Regions from separate parts of the Virgibacillus sp. DJP39 genome, predicted to be linked through region 2. Evidence: riboswitches for the same ligand, from Rfam matches in the RefSeq annotation. Region 2 holds a riboswitch; the other holds the start of a gene.
The links. Region 2 has a riboswitch for lysine ahead of ACOI1D_RS10885 (aspartate kinase). Riboswitches for the same ligand answer to the same signal wherever they lie in the genome.

Region 1: another riboswitch for lysine. It lies ahead of ACOI1D_RS02230 (Na+/H+ antiporter NhaC family protein); the one in region 2 lies ahead of ACOI1D_RS10885 (aspartate kinase).

What each region holds. Positions count from the first base shown of each region.
Region 1 covers NZ_JBMERP010000003.1:74,328-80,861, reverse strand. The annotation lists gene ACOI1D_RS02235 (sodium-dependent transporter) at 1-556, opposite strand, end outside; gene ACOI1D_RS02230 (Na+/H+ antiporter NhaC family protein) at 763-2,316, opposite strand; lysine riboswitch at 2,436-2,611, opposite strand; gene yunB (sporulation protein YunB) at 2,658-3,446, opposite strand; gene ACOI1D_RS02220 (HD-GYP domain-containing protein) at 3,505-4,596, opposite strand; gene ACOI1D_RS02215 (YunC family protein) at 4,755-5,057, opposite strand; gene ACOI1D_RS02210 (bifunctional metallophosphatase/5'-nucleotidase) at 5,122-6,525, opposite strand.
Region 2 covers NZ_JBMERP010000028.1:10,796-17,329, reverse strand. The annotation lists gene dapD (2,3,4,5-tetrahydropyridine-2,6-dicarboxylate N-acetyltransferase) at 75-791, opposite strand; gene dapB (4-hydroxy-tetrahydrodipicolinate reductase) at 795-1,526, opposite strand; gene dapA (4-hydroxy-tetrahydrodipicolinate synthase) at 1,529-2,410, opposite strand; gene ACOI1D_RS10890 (aspartate-semialdehyde dehydrogenase) at 2,412-3,392, opposite strand; gene ACOI1D_RS10885 (aspartate kinase) at 3,413-4,615, opposite strand; lysine riboswitch at 4,732-4,908, opposite strand; gene ACOI1D_RS10880 (LL-diaminopimelate aminotransferase) at 5,464-6,534, shown strand, end outside.

The DNA of each region.
Region 1 (6,534 bases), on a different contig from region 2:
TAATTACCAATGCTGGAATAAATATTCTGTTTGCAACTTCGATACCTTTTTTAACACCTTTAAATAAAATACCTAATACGACAATCCAAACAATAATTAATGGAATGAGTACTCCTGGAACAAAGCTTCCTGTTTGTCCTGGATCAACCGATAATTTCAAATACTCACCATACAGAAATGCTTGTGTGTCTTCACCCCAATTTAAATTAAACGAAAACATGGAGTAGGATATTGCCCAGGCAATAATTACCGAGTAGTAAGTTGATATTACAAAGGCAACTAAAACTGCCCACCAGCCAACCCATTCAGCCTTTTTATTAATTCTTCTGTACGTTAACGGTGCAGAACCCTTGTATTTATGACCCATGGTAAATTCCATGATAAGGATTGGGATACCTGCTGTAAGAAGTGCAAATAAGTATGGAATAAAGAAAGCTCCACCACCATTTTCGTAAGCAACTGCTGGAAAACGCCAGATATTTCCTAGTCCAATCGCCGAACCAACAGCAGCCATAATAAAGCCGGCTCTTGTTCCCCACTGTGACCTTGTCTCCATTTTTTCTACCTCCTTTTAGTTTTTATTCCTTCCATAAATTATCCTATGAAAAAAGTTAAGAAGGAATGTTATAAATGTTTACTTTTTTCAGATATTTATGTTTGTATTATAAACGATACTTTATTATGATGTCAAAGCTAATTGCATAAATTTTGTCAATAAAAAGAACCAAGCTGTCGAATATCATCGACAGCTTGGTTAAGATTTTACTTACTATATTCTTTTGTTCTATTTATATTGTTAATCAAGAAGCTTATTATTGTTAGTAAAACCAACGTAAATATCAGTGCTAATACCACGTTACCAGAGAATCCTACAATCAGAAAACTAATTGCTCCTACACTTGCTACAATACAAGCATATGGCAGCTGTGTTAGGACATGGGCGATATGATTCGACCCAGCACCTGTTGATGACAAGATAGTAGTATCAGAAATTGGTGAGCAATGATCACCAAATACTGCCCCCGCTAGAACAGCAGCAAGGGATGGAAGTAACAAGGATACATCTGTAATCACCATAATCTCTGCGGCAATTGGCAACATGATTCCAAAGGTTCCCCATGAAGTTCCAGTCGCTAACGCCATCAGACCTGCTATTATGAAAAACAGGAATGGTAACATTGCAGCATCAATTGAAGCTCTTTCTACTAAATGAGCAAGGTAATCACCAGTTCCAAGTGTTCCAATTATAGAGCCAATCATCCACGCTAATAATAGAATATAAATAGCAGGAAGCATGGTTTTTAAGCCTTCACCTACAATTTTAAATCCGTTATTTCTAGGCTTTTCTTGAAGTAGGTGAAAAATAATTGCTAAAGAAACTGCAAGTGCACCACCAATAAACAATGAAAGATTAACATTTGTATTCGCAAAAATAGATAATGCGGATACATCTGTACTCGCTTGTATTCCGGTGACAATCATCGCAATAACTGTTCCGAATACCAGTACGATAATAGGAATTATAAGATGATATACTTGTCCATTTTTGTGTGGATTGAAAACCTCACCCAAATCACCAGGAATGTTTTTTTCATCTGGATCAGTTAGTTGTCCATTCTTAATTGCTCTAAGCTCATGCTTTCGCATTGGACCAATATCCATTTTTAATGCAGCAGCAAAAAATACAAATACCAACGCCCCAACAGCATAAAAATTAAGAGGAATCATTTTGATGAATGCCTCTAAAGGCTGCAAATCTGTTACTCCATTTGCTACAAACAGACTTCCCAAAACTCCGATGATGTACGCACCCCAACTGGATATTGGTGATAGTACGGTTATTGGAGCTGAGGTTGAGTCTATAAAATAAGCTAGCTTTGCACGTGAAACTTTATGTCTGTCAGTTAATGGACGAGCAATCTGCCCCACAGCCAAAGCATTAAAATAATCATCGATAAAGATAATAACCCCTAAGAATGCAGTCATTAATTGTGCACCAGTACGAGTCTTAACCCGTTTTATCATATACTCTCCAAATGCACGACTTCCACCGGATGCGCTTAGAAATGCAGTCATTATCCCAAGAAGCAATAAAAATCCTAATAATAACAAGCTTCCAATATTAAGACCTTCTGAATAGAAAATCTGATAAAATACTGTCCATATTTCTTCAATCGAGCTTACCACATTAAAATCATGTATAAATAAAGCCCCTACAACGATTCCAATTCCGAGTGATAATAAAACTCTTTTAGTTAGTAGTACCAAAATAAGCATAAGTATTGCTGGTATTAATGAATAAATTGTTCCTTCCATTGTTCTTACCTCCATATATTTTATACGAAAGTACAGGAGAACTACTTTAAAAAGCACGCAAAAAAACAACGATAGAAAATAACCTACCATTGTTTTTACAATATACGTTATCCTCCATGTCGATCAGTAGTTCTCCATGCACAATCTTAAGCATGACAGTATAGTCTTTCTTCAAAACTATCCCAGCACAAGAAGGTTGACACTTCTTATGCTTCGGCAAACAATCCTTTAGTCGATGATCATAGGTGTCATCCTCCTATCGATTACTGATACTGCCTGCTCCTCTACCTCACCGATCTGATAAGGTTTAGTGTATGAAATTATTTTTATATTATACTAAGTTATTCTTCACTTTGCAAGTCTTCTTTTGGAATGGCTATAGGGGGCAGATCACCTCCACCATCACCACCGTAATACAATGGGACCTCCGAATTGATCGTTCTTGAGTCAATATAAATTCTCGTTTCTACAATTGCAGGTTCCGTTGAGAAAGGAATAACAATCTGTACGTTTGCGGTAACTAGAACATATAATTGGTAAACCGTTGTATTTATTCCTATCATTTTGGTTTCCATTTTTAGATCGGATTCAATGGCGCCTACAATTTCAAAGTTTACTGGTATTTTAGGGCCCAGGTTAGCAAGAATAGTGTTTCCGGTAGCCTGCCCAATTGGTATCTCAACTACAGTCGGATCTTTATCTGCTAAATCATCTGCTGTATCGTCATAATCTATAGGTGGTAAGTCTGGATCATCTGTATCAACAGTTTCACCCTTATTCATATTATAAAGAAAATGTTCTGCACGTTCAGTTGCTTTTCTTAATAGTTTATTTTGAGCTTCGCCGCTCCAATCAACCATTGTGATGTATCCCTCATCATCCTTTTGAACATCAACAAGATTATCAAATGTAACCCCTTCAGTCGACTTAACTGCTGCGTTTATTGCACGTGTCGCAAATTCAATCGTTTTTGGTTTCGCTATATTCATTAAGGTTGGTTGTATTTTATTACCAACATACCAAATACTAAACGACACCATTGTAACAAATAAAATACTCGTCAAAACGAATATGTATCTTACTGGAGGTGGCGTGCGCTTTCTCTTAAAAACAAATCTTTTGGGTTGCATCAAAAGTAAAACCCCCTTATTACAAGTTATGCTTGTATGAAGGAGGTTAGAATTTAAATTAAGCTATTTGATGGAAGCAGGATTTAACAGTAATAGAAAGACTCGTTGACAAATCAATTTCATATGGAATGACATCCTGTTGCGTTGAATCTTTGATGATTCGAATAACTGGTCGATCACATAAATGCTTGTGCTGTTTGACAACCACTCCCAACCTGTTATCGCTTAACTCAACTGTTAATCCATTTGGATACACAGCAACACTTCGTTTAAAGGCCTCGACTAGTTCCTTGTCAAACAAATTAACAGCACCTGCGTATAATATCTCCAGGCCTTCATGAGGCAGCATTGCTTCACGATAGCTTCGATTACTTGTTACAGCATCAAACACGTCAGCAACCGCTATTATCTTTGCGTATGCATGCATGTCTTCTCCCTTTATGCCTCTCGGATATCCCGTACCATCTAAGCGCTCATGGTGTTGTAAAGCACAATGTGCAACTACAAGCGGTAGGTTATGTTGTTTTCGCAGAAAGTCATAGCCATATTGTGTGTGATTTTTTATTGTTTCATATTCGACGTCCGACAACCCGGACGGCTTTTTAAGTATTTTTGGGTCTATAAATATTTTCCCAACATCATGGAGCATTGAACCGACACCAATTTGAACAAGCTTTTCTTTTGACAACTTAAGCTCTGTACCAATTGCAAGTGCATAAATAGTCACATTTAAGGAATGTTGAAAAATATAATCATCCGTAACAAAAACATCGGCTAATAATGATAAAGCATCATCCCGATTCATAACCTCATCTAACAACCGTTCAACCACGCTTGTCATTTGGCCGTTTTTTTTCTCCATGATAAAAGAACGATTTGCAAATCCCTGCTGCCTTATACTAGTAAATGTATCCCTGATTGTATTTGTAGCATCGATTCTTGTCGTTTCGGATATAACGGTTGGAATATGGATATCACTGGTTAGATCATCTTCAATATAAATATATGTAATCCCCTGTTGTACAAGACGGTTAATCATTTTCCCAGTAAGGCTTAGGCCTCTTTGTATTAAAACACTTCCGTTTTCATTTCGTACAGCTTGTCCTACAATAGTGCCTGGTATAAGTGATTTTGTATTAGCTAATCTCATAATGTTCTCCTAACTGTGCATCTCCCAAAATATCATCCTGAAACATCTTTACCAAAATTCTAACAAATTTCAACAAAAAATACCATCTAATTTTACAAAAACTATAAAACTGGCTTTCATCAGCAAAAAAATGTCTCCCAATGTGGAAGACATACTGATTAAGATATTAAACCTAGCGCTTCTTTACCGATCATTCCTACTTTCCAGCCATACTCCTTTGATGCATCCGTTATTTTCTCAAGTGGCGCATGTAATAATTCGTCTATTGTTTTAACACCAACTGCTCTTGCTGCAATTATTTCCCGTTTTGCAAGCTTCTCATTTAACAAATCCACATCTAATGCACCGCACATGATATAGCCTATATCATTTGATATCATCAATAAATTTGTTTTCGGGAGTTCCACAGTAATCGCGGTAAAGAACATTCCCTTAATTTCCAAAGGATTTACGGTAATCATTCTGGCCTCCTCCTCCTCTTCATACCTTATAAGTGTATGCAGAGGAAAAATAGGTGCTACTCGACTAATTTGCCTGTCCGTATTCTTCATTTAATGTTCTAGCTAACAAATCCCGTAAAAATTCAGGTAAAAAGTATCGTTTACTTTCTGACTTGGCAATCTCAGGTAAAAGTCTTCCAAAGGTAAACATGTCTGCAGTTGCGACATGGTATGTATGGTTGTGATCAATAGGTTGATTATTTATCGTTACATTTTTCACGTGTTCCTGACCATCTTTTTTGACTTCTGTTTCCACTTCTAATCCTGCAAAGATCATTCTCCCGAGAACTTCTCCACGAAACCCAAAACCTTTTAATTTTAATTCCATAAATTCCTTGGTGAACGATGCACGGATTACCTCGACTAGTTCATCACCTTTTAATTGAACCACACAGGGATTAATTGGATGGGGACAAATACGGTGAATATCTTTAAGTGACACATCACCAGATTCTATTTGATCAAGTAAAACGCCGGCATTTAACATCGCACAGTCAGCTTCAGTCCATTTTTTTAATGTTGCTGTGAGTTTTTCCATTATGGGGGTATTTTTAAACCAGTTAACTTCAATCGTTTTGTCCAGTGTGGTAATTTTTTCATCAAGTATTTTGTCAGCTTCACTAATCAATTCATTTAGTTTCTGTTCTGTTTGTAAATCTTTGGCTCTATGTGTTATATCAGTTGTATATGCTTCTTTACGTACTAACTGTCTCTGATTATGATCCCAAGTCAAAATGACCTCACCAACAAACGCACAATGCTTACCAGCTGCTGTAATAATGGTGTTGTTGATCGTCTCTCCAGTGCGAAGCAAATGATGTGTGTGTCCACCGATAATAACGTCAACATCGTTATACCTTCTGGCAATTTCCCGATCTTCTGTTATACCTAAATGAGAAAGTAGGACAATAATATCTGTATGCTTTGCAAGTTCACTGACATAAGCATCCAGAACGTCAAAAGGGTGTGATACATGCCAGTCAAGCAGCTCATAGAATGCATTAAAAGGAGCGGTTAGACCTAAAACACCGATTCTAACACCGCCCTTAGTTTTAACCGTAACACTGGGCTGAACCCATTGAGGGTTATCCCCTCTTATATTGTTCAAATTTGCACAAACAACGTCAAAGTCAGCTTCGTCGTACAAATGATAGAAGTCTTCATGAGCCAGTGTGATTCCTTCGTTGTTACCAAATGTAGCGATATCATATCCTATATCATTCATTAGCTGTACATTTGCCTTACCTTTAAAAGCTTCAGCAATAGGATTTACACGATCGACGTGATCCCCTATATCAACTAGCCAAGAGGACTGTTTAGCTATTCTTTTATCTTCTCTTGCTTCTTTTAAATAACCAGTAACACGTGACCATTGATCAAAATTACTATGTAAATCATTTGTATAATAAAAGAATAATTTTTCCTCCATGATAACTAC
Region 2 (6,534 bases):
GATCAGTGCGCGTTTTTCGTACTCTAGTGCGCGAAAACAATCTCTCTATAAGCAGATTTTGTACTAAACAAAATTTACTGGTTTAATTTTCTTAACGCTTGAACAATTTCAGTTTTACCACCTTTTACTTCACTTGCCTGTTTGATGACACGTGCAGGAACACCTGCAACAACTACACCTGCTGCGACGTCTTCAGTAACAATGCTTCCAGCCGCAACAACGGCGCCTTTTCCGACAGTTACGCCTTCAAGGATTACTGCATTAGCACCAATTAGTACATCGTCTTCTACGACTACGGGGCTTGCGCTTGGTGGCTCGATTACGCCTGCTAACACTGCGCCAGCTCCAACGTGAACATTTTTGCCCGTTGTTGCACGACCTCCAAGTACAGCGTTCATATCAATCATCGTGCCTTCACCAACAATTGCTCCGATATTGATAACAGCACCCATCATGATAACCGCGTTTTTGTTAATTACTGCATGTTCACGGATGAACGCTCCTGGCTCGATTCGTGCATTAACTTCTGTTGCATCGAGTAGTGGAATGGCACTGTTTCGACGGTCTTGTTCGATAGCAAGATCAACTAATTTATCCTGATTTTCTGCGTAAAAAGGTTTCCAGTCTTTCAAATCTGTAAAAATAGTATAAGAGCCATCCGTTCCAAACACCTTAAAACTTTCAGGGAAATCATTTTTATCAAGGCTAGTGTTTACGTATACCTTTAGTGGTGTTTTTTTGTCTGAGTTACTGATGTACTGAATAATTTCTTCTGCTGTAAATTCCTTCATTTTCTATTCATCTCCTAAGTTTGAGTAAGTATAGTAACCGCTTTTTTTATCAATTAGTTTTTCTGCAACATCTATAGCCCCGTTTGCAAAAATGTCTTTTGATTGTGCCTTGTGCTGAATCGTAATTGTTTCATCATGGCCAGCGTAAAGTGCTTCATGTTCACCAACTATTGTCCCGCCACGGATTGAATGAATGCCAATTTCACTTTGCTTACGTTTTGAATCATATGTATAACGGTCATACATTGGTTCAGCGTCTCCTCGAATTTCTTTAATTGCATCGTACAATTTAACGAGTGTACCACTAGGAGCATCCACCTTTTTGTTGTGATGCTTTTCGGTCAGTTCAATATCATATGATTCAAGAAGGGGGGTGGCATATTCCACTATTTTTTTCAGAATATGCACACCGTAACTCATATTTGCACTATAAAAAACAGGCAAATAGTCCGCTTTTTCTTTTAACATACTGACGAGTGTTTCCTTTTCCCCTGTGGTTGCAATCACAAGGGGAATGGTTACATCGGATCTTAGTAGTTCTTTTGTAAGGTCCGGATGAGAAAAGTCAATCAGAATATCGGCTACAGGGAGCCGATTGAAATCTGTATAAATTGGATAAGGTACATCGTCCTTTTTAGATTTCAATACGACACCAGTTATCTCGTGTCCGCGCTCCTCAGCACGTACTGCAACACGTTTGTTCATAGCTCCATAACCAAAGAGAAGGATCTTCAAATTTATTCACTCTCCTTTAGTGCGTCGAATTCCTGCGTTAGTTTATGCTGTTCGTTTTCATCCAGTGGTACTAGTGGCAAACGGAGTTCATAATTACCAAAACCAAGGTGAGCTGTAAGAGCTTTAATCGGAATTGGATTAACGTCGTTTCCAAGCAAAGTTACAAGCGGATATAAACGGTAATGAATTGCTCTTGCTTCATCAAGGTTATCTAAAGACCGTTCATACATCGTTTGATATTCATTTGGAAGTGCGTTTGCCGCTACCGAAATCAGGCCTTCACCGCCGAGACCGAAACTAGCTAAAGCCGTATCGTCGTTTCCGCTATAGATTGCAAATGACGCGTCTGTCAGTAATCTGACTTGTGAAAAATAATTAAAGTCACTTGTCGCATCTTTTAGGCCGACGATATTTTTATGAGTGCTTAGTGTTTGAACGGTTTCTGGTGCGATTGTCATCCCTGTCCGAGCCGGAACATTATACAGGATTGCTGGCATATCCACAGCATCAACAATTGTTGTGAAATGCTGAATTAAACCTCGTTGACTCGTTTTGTTGTAATAAGGTGTAATTAGCATTAAACCATCTACACCAATAGCCTTTGCATCTTTTGAAGCGATAATAGAGGCTTCAGTTGAGTTTGATCCTGTTCCTGCAATGACTGGTACTTTTCCTGCAGCTGTTTCAACAGCAATTTCAAGCAGACTATTTTTTTCTTCTAAAGAAAGTGTAGAACCTTCTCCAGTTGTACCATTAATCACAAGACATTGGACGTTATTTTTCAAAAGAAATTCAAGGTGCTTTTTAAAACTATCAAAATCCACTTTGTTGTTGAGAAAAGGTGTTGTTACTGCTACACCAATCCCGGTGAATATGTGTCCCATATTATCCCTCTTCCATAAGTTGTTGTAAAATCTGTACAGCGTTTAAGGCCGCTCCTTTTAACAAATTATCACTTGTAACCCACACGTGATAGGTGTTTTCGAAGCTGTCATCCTTGCGAATTCGTCCGACAAATATCTCTTCCTTATCAGTTGAAGTTACCTGCATTGGATATACATTGTTTTGCGGATCATCCTGTAGGACGACATGCTCATTATCATCAAATAAACTTTTCAATTCTGTAACGGTAGGGGAGCTGTTCAATGTGACATTTATCGCTACAGCATGACTATTTTCAACTGGTACGCGAACACAAGTGGCAGTGACCTTTAAATCAGGTAAGTCCAGAATCTTCCTGGTTTCTTCAATCATTTTTACTTCTTCTTTTGTGTAACCATCATCGCCAAACACATCGATGTGTGGGATGGCATTGTTGTAAATCGGATGAGGATAGTTGACCGGTTCCTCGTCTTGTTCACCACGTTTTAAATCTTCTACACCATTGACCCCTGATCCTGATACAGCCTGATAGGTGGTGTAGCTAACGCGGGCAATGCCGTATGCATCATCCAGGACTTTTAACGGAACGACAGACTGGATCGTTGAGCAGTTTGGATTAGCGATTATTTTTCTGTTTAGCTTTGGTCGATTTACTTCCGGTACAACAAGATCAATAGTTGGATCCATTCTGAAAGCACTAGAGTTATCAATAACGATTGCACCATTTTTTTCAAAAAGAGGTGAGAACTTTAAGCTAGTACCGCCTCCTGCTGACATAAGTACATAATCAAATCCGCCATCTGTTTTTTCCTCTGTAAGTTCTTCGACCGTATATGTTGCGCCCTTGAAAGTTAATTCAGAGCCTGCCGAACGTTTGGATGAAAAGAAAACAAGCTCATCTATAGGAATTTGTTTTGTCTCCAATAAATCGACCATTTTACGTCCTACAAGCCCTGTTGCGCCAACTACTGCTATTTTTACCATATAAAAAACCCCCAATATATTTATAATTCGAAGCGTTCGCACAAAAGATGTGCTGCTTTTTTACCGTTATGCGCATCCACTACATAGGATATGCTGATTTCTGATGTTGTTACCTGGTGAAACGGAATATCCGCTTTAATGAAAGTTCGAAATACGTTAGAAGCAACTCCAGTCATATCACGCATCCCTGAACCAATCACAGAAACCTTAACAAACTGGTTTTCAATTTTGAAGTATAAGTCCGGATAATTTTCTTTTAGACGAAGGAAGATTTTTTGTAACTGGTGTTCTTCTGTATCCTTCATTGTGAAAGAAAGTTGAAGACCTTCGTTATTGGTGATTTGTGAAATCATATCAACATTTATTTCTTCCTGCTCCAGATTAAGAAACGCTTGGTCCAATAGACCTGTATCATAGTTCGGATAATTAAGTGTTACGTGAATCATATCTTTGTCGAGCGCGACACCTGTTACTGCCTTTTTCTCTAGCATTTCTGTTTTTGCCATTACCCAAGTTCCCTTCACATCTGATAGTGTCTTTCCTAAATAGATTGGAATGTTGTAGTTCATTGCGATTTCAACGCTTCTGGTAACGAGAACCCCTGATCCAAGAGCACTCATTTCCATCATTTCTTCATAGGATACCTCATCGAGCATTTTCGCCTCCGGATAAATTCTTGGATCTGTACTGTAGACACCTGTAACATCTGTATAAATTTCGCATGGGCACTCATGTGCAGCCGCAAGTGCAACAGCTGTTGTATCTGATCCTCCTCGACCTAGAGTTGTAATCTCATTGTCGGTATTAAATCCCTGAAAACCTGCAACAATTAGCACGTTGTAGGTTTCAAACAATTGGTCAAATAGTGTGCTGTTAATTTTGGAAATCTTACTTTTTAAATGGTGACCAACAGTTTCAATACCAGCCTGGTACCCTGTCAACGGCTTTGATTTAACACCAATGTCATTTAAAATAATGGATAAATAAGAGATAGTTTGTTGTTCGCCTGTCGTTAAAAGCAGTGCTAAATCCTGGTCATTTGGCGAGGTGGTGATTGAGTTAACTGACGCCATAAGATCATCTGTTGTTTTGCCCATTGCACTCACTACAATGATTAATTGCTCACCTTGCTCAACACGGCCTTTCAGGTAATTAGCAATATCTTTTATTTTCTCAAGGCTACTAACACTGGTTCCACCAAATTTAAGTACACTTCTGTTCATAAGCTGCCCTTCTTTCCACTTGTAATCATTATCTACTAGTACTGATGGTGAAATCCCTGAAATTGTATAAAAAAAACAAGCCGGCATATTCCGACTTGTTTACATTTTTTCTATATACAAGTGGAAGCACTCCATTATCCGAGAATAATGACAGACTGCATACTCTTAATATACAATCCAACTATGCTCTGTCTGTAAACAGAACACCGTTTCGGCAAATTCCCCTTTCACTTATTACAATTTACAGTTTTCCCGTAATAAGTTACTGATGTCTTTGCGCCTCATCCAATACTATTTAATTATGTAACAAAGTTTTAATTGATTATACGAAAGTTTTGTAGAATTGTAAACCAAAAGTTACTAACTTTTAAAAAAAACATAGAAACGAGTAAGGTGATCGTACATTGGATAATGGAAAATAGTACATTAATAGTATGAAGAATTCCTTGACGAACCATTCGTTCACTTAGTATGATTACGTTCATAATCAAGATAGATAATAAAGTTATATGCAGTTGTAAAAGATTGTTGTTTTAGATACAAAATCTATAGACTGCGACGTAACGCTAGATTGATTTCCGCTGCGGACCGTTGCTTTCCGCGGGCACGGCTTCAGCCTCCTCGAGAAAACCACTCTCCGGGGTCTTCAGACTCGTGCTGTTCCCGCAGGAGTCAACGGTCCTCCGCTCCAATCAATCAGACTAGATAAATGTTCATCATTGTTTAACACTATACTCAGCGAGTGTATTTCCGTAGCGGTGAGTTACGTCGCAGTTTTATATCAACTGCGAAGATTAAAAAGCAATAAAACTAAGAGTCTAAAAAATGATTACAGGGTGGTTTAATAAATGAAAACGAAGTCAAACAGGCTGGCAAATATACCTCCTTATAAATTTGCAGAAGTACAAAAAATGAAACAAAAGGCACTAAAAGCAGGTATAGATGTTATTGATTTAGGTGTTGGCGATCCTGATCTACCGACACCAAAGCATATTGTAAAGAAGCTTGAAGAAGAAATTCAGAATCCCGCTAATTTAAAATATCCTAGTTTCATAGGAAGCCCTGAATTCCGTGAAGCTGTTACTACTTTTTACAGGAAATCATACGGAGTAGAACTTGACCCTGACACAGAGGTTCTTGCCCTAATTGGTTCCAAAGAAGGAATAGGGCATTTGTTGCCATCTGTAATTGACCCGGGGGATTATGTATTAGGTCCAGATCCCGGCTATCCGGTTTATCGAATGGCTACTCTTTTAGCAGATGGAAAGTATTACGATATGTCTTTAGAGGCATCGAACGATTTTAAACCAAAGTTTGATGAAATTCCGAATGATGTATTAGAAAAAGCAAAGGTGATGTTCTTGAATTATCCCAGCAACCCGACTGGTGCATCAGTAGATATTGATTTTTACGAAGAGGCCGTTGGGTTTGCTAAGAAACATGATCTACTAATTGTAAGTGATTCAGCTTACAATATGGTTACGTATAATGATTATACAGCTCCAAGTATATTGCAGGTTAATGGCTCTAAAGAGCACGCTGTTGAGTTTGGTTCACTATCAAAGTCCTACAGTATGACTGGTTGGCGTGTAGGGTACGTAGTCGGCAATAAAGAAGTAATTAAATCTTTGTCTATATACAAAAGTAATGTCGATACGGGGGTATTTACTCCAATTCAAAAGGCTGCAGCACACGCATTGACAAGCGATCAAAGCAGTGTGAATGAATACAATCAGATTTATAAAAAGCGTATGAATACTATGGTTGAAGCACTTCGCTCAATCGGAATAGATGCAAACCCAACGAATGCAGGTTTCTTTATATGGGCACCGGTACCCGGGGGATATACGTCAGAAGAATTTGTAGCTACTGTTCTGGAACAAACGGGAGTAATATTTACCCCAGGTAATATTTTCGGA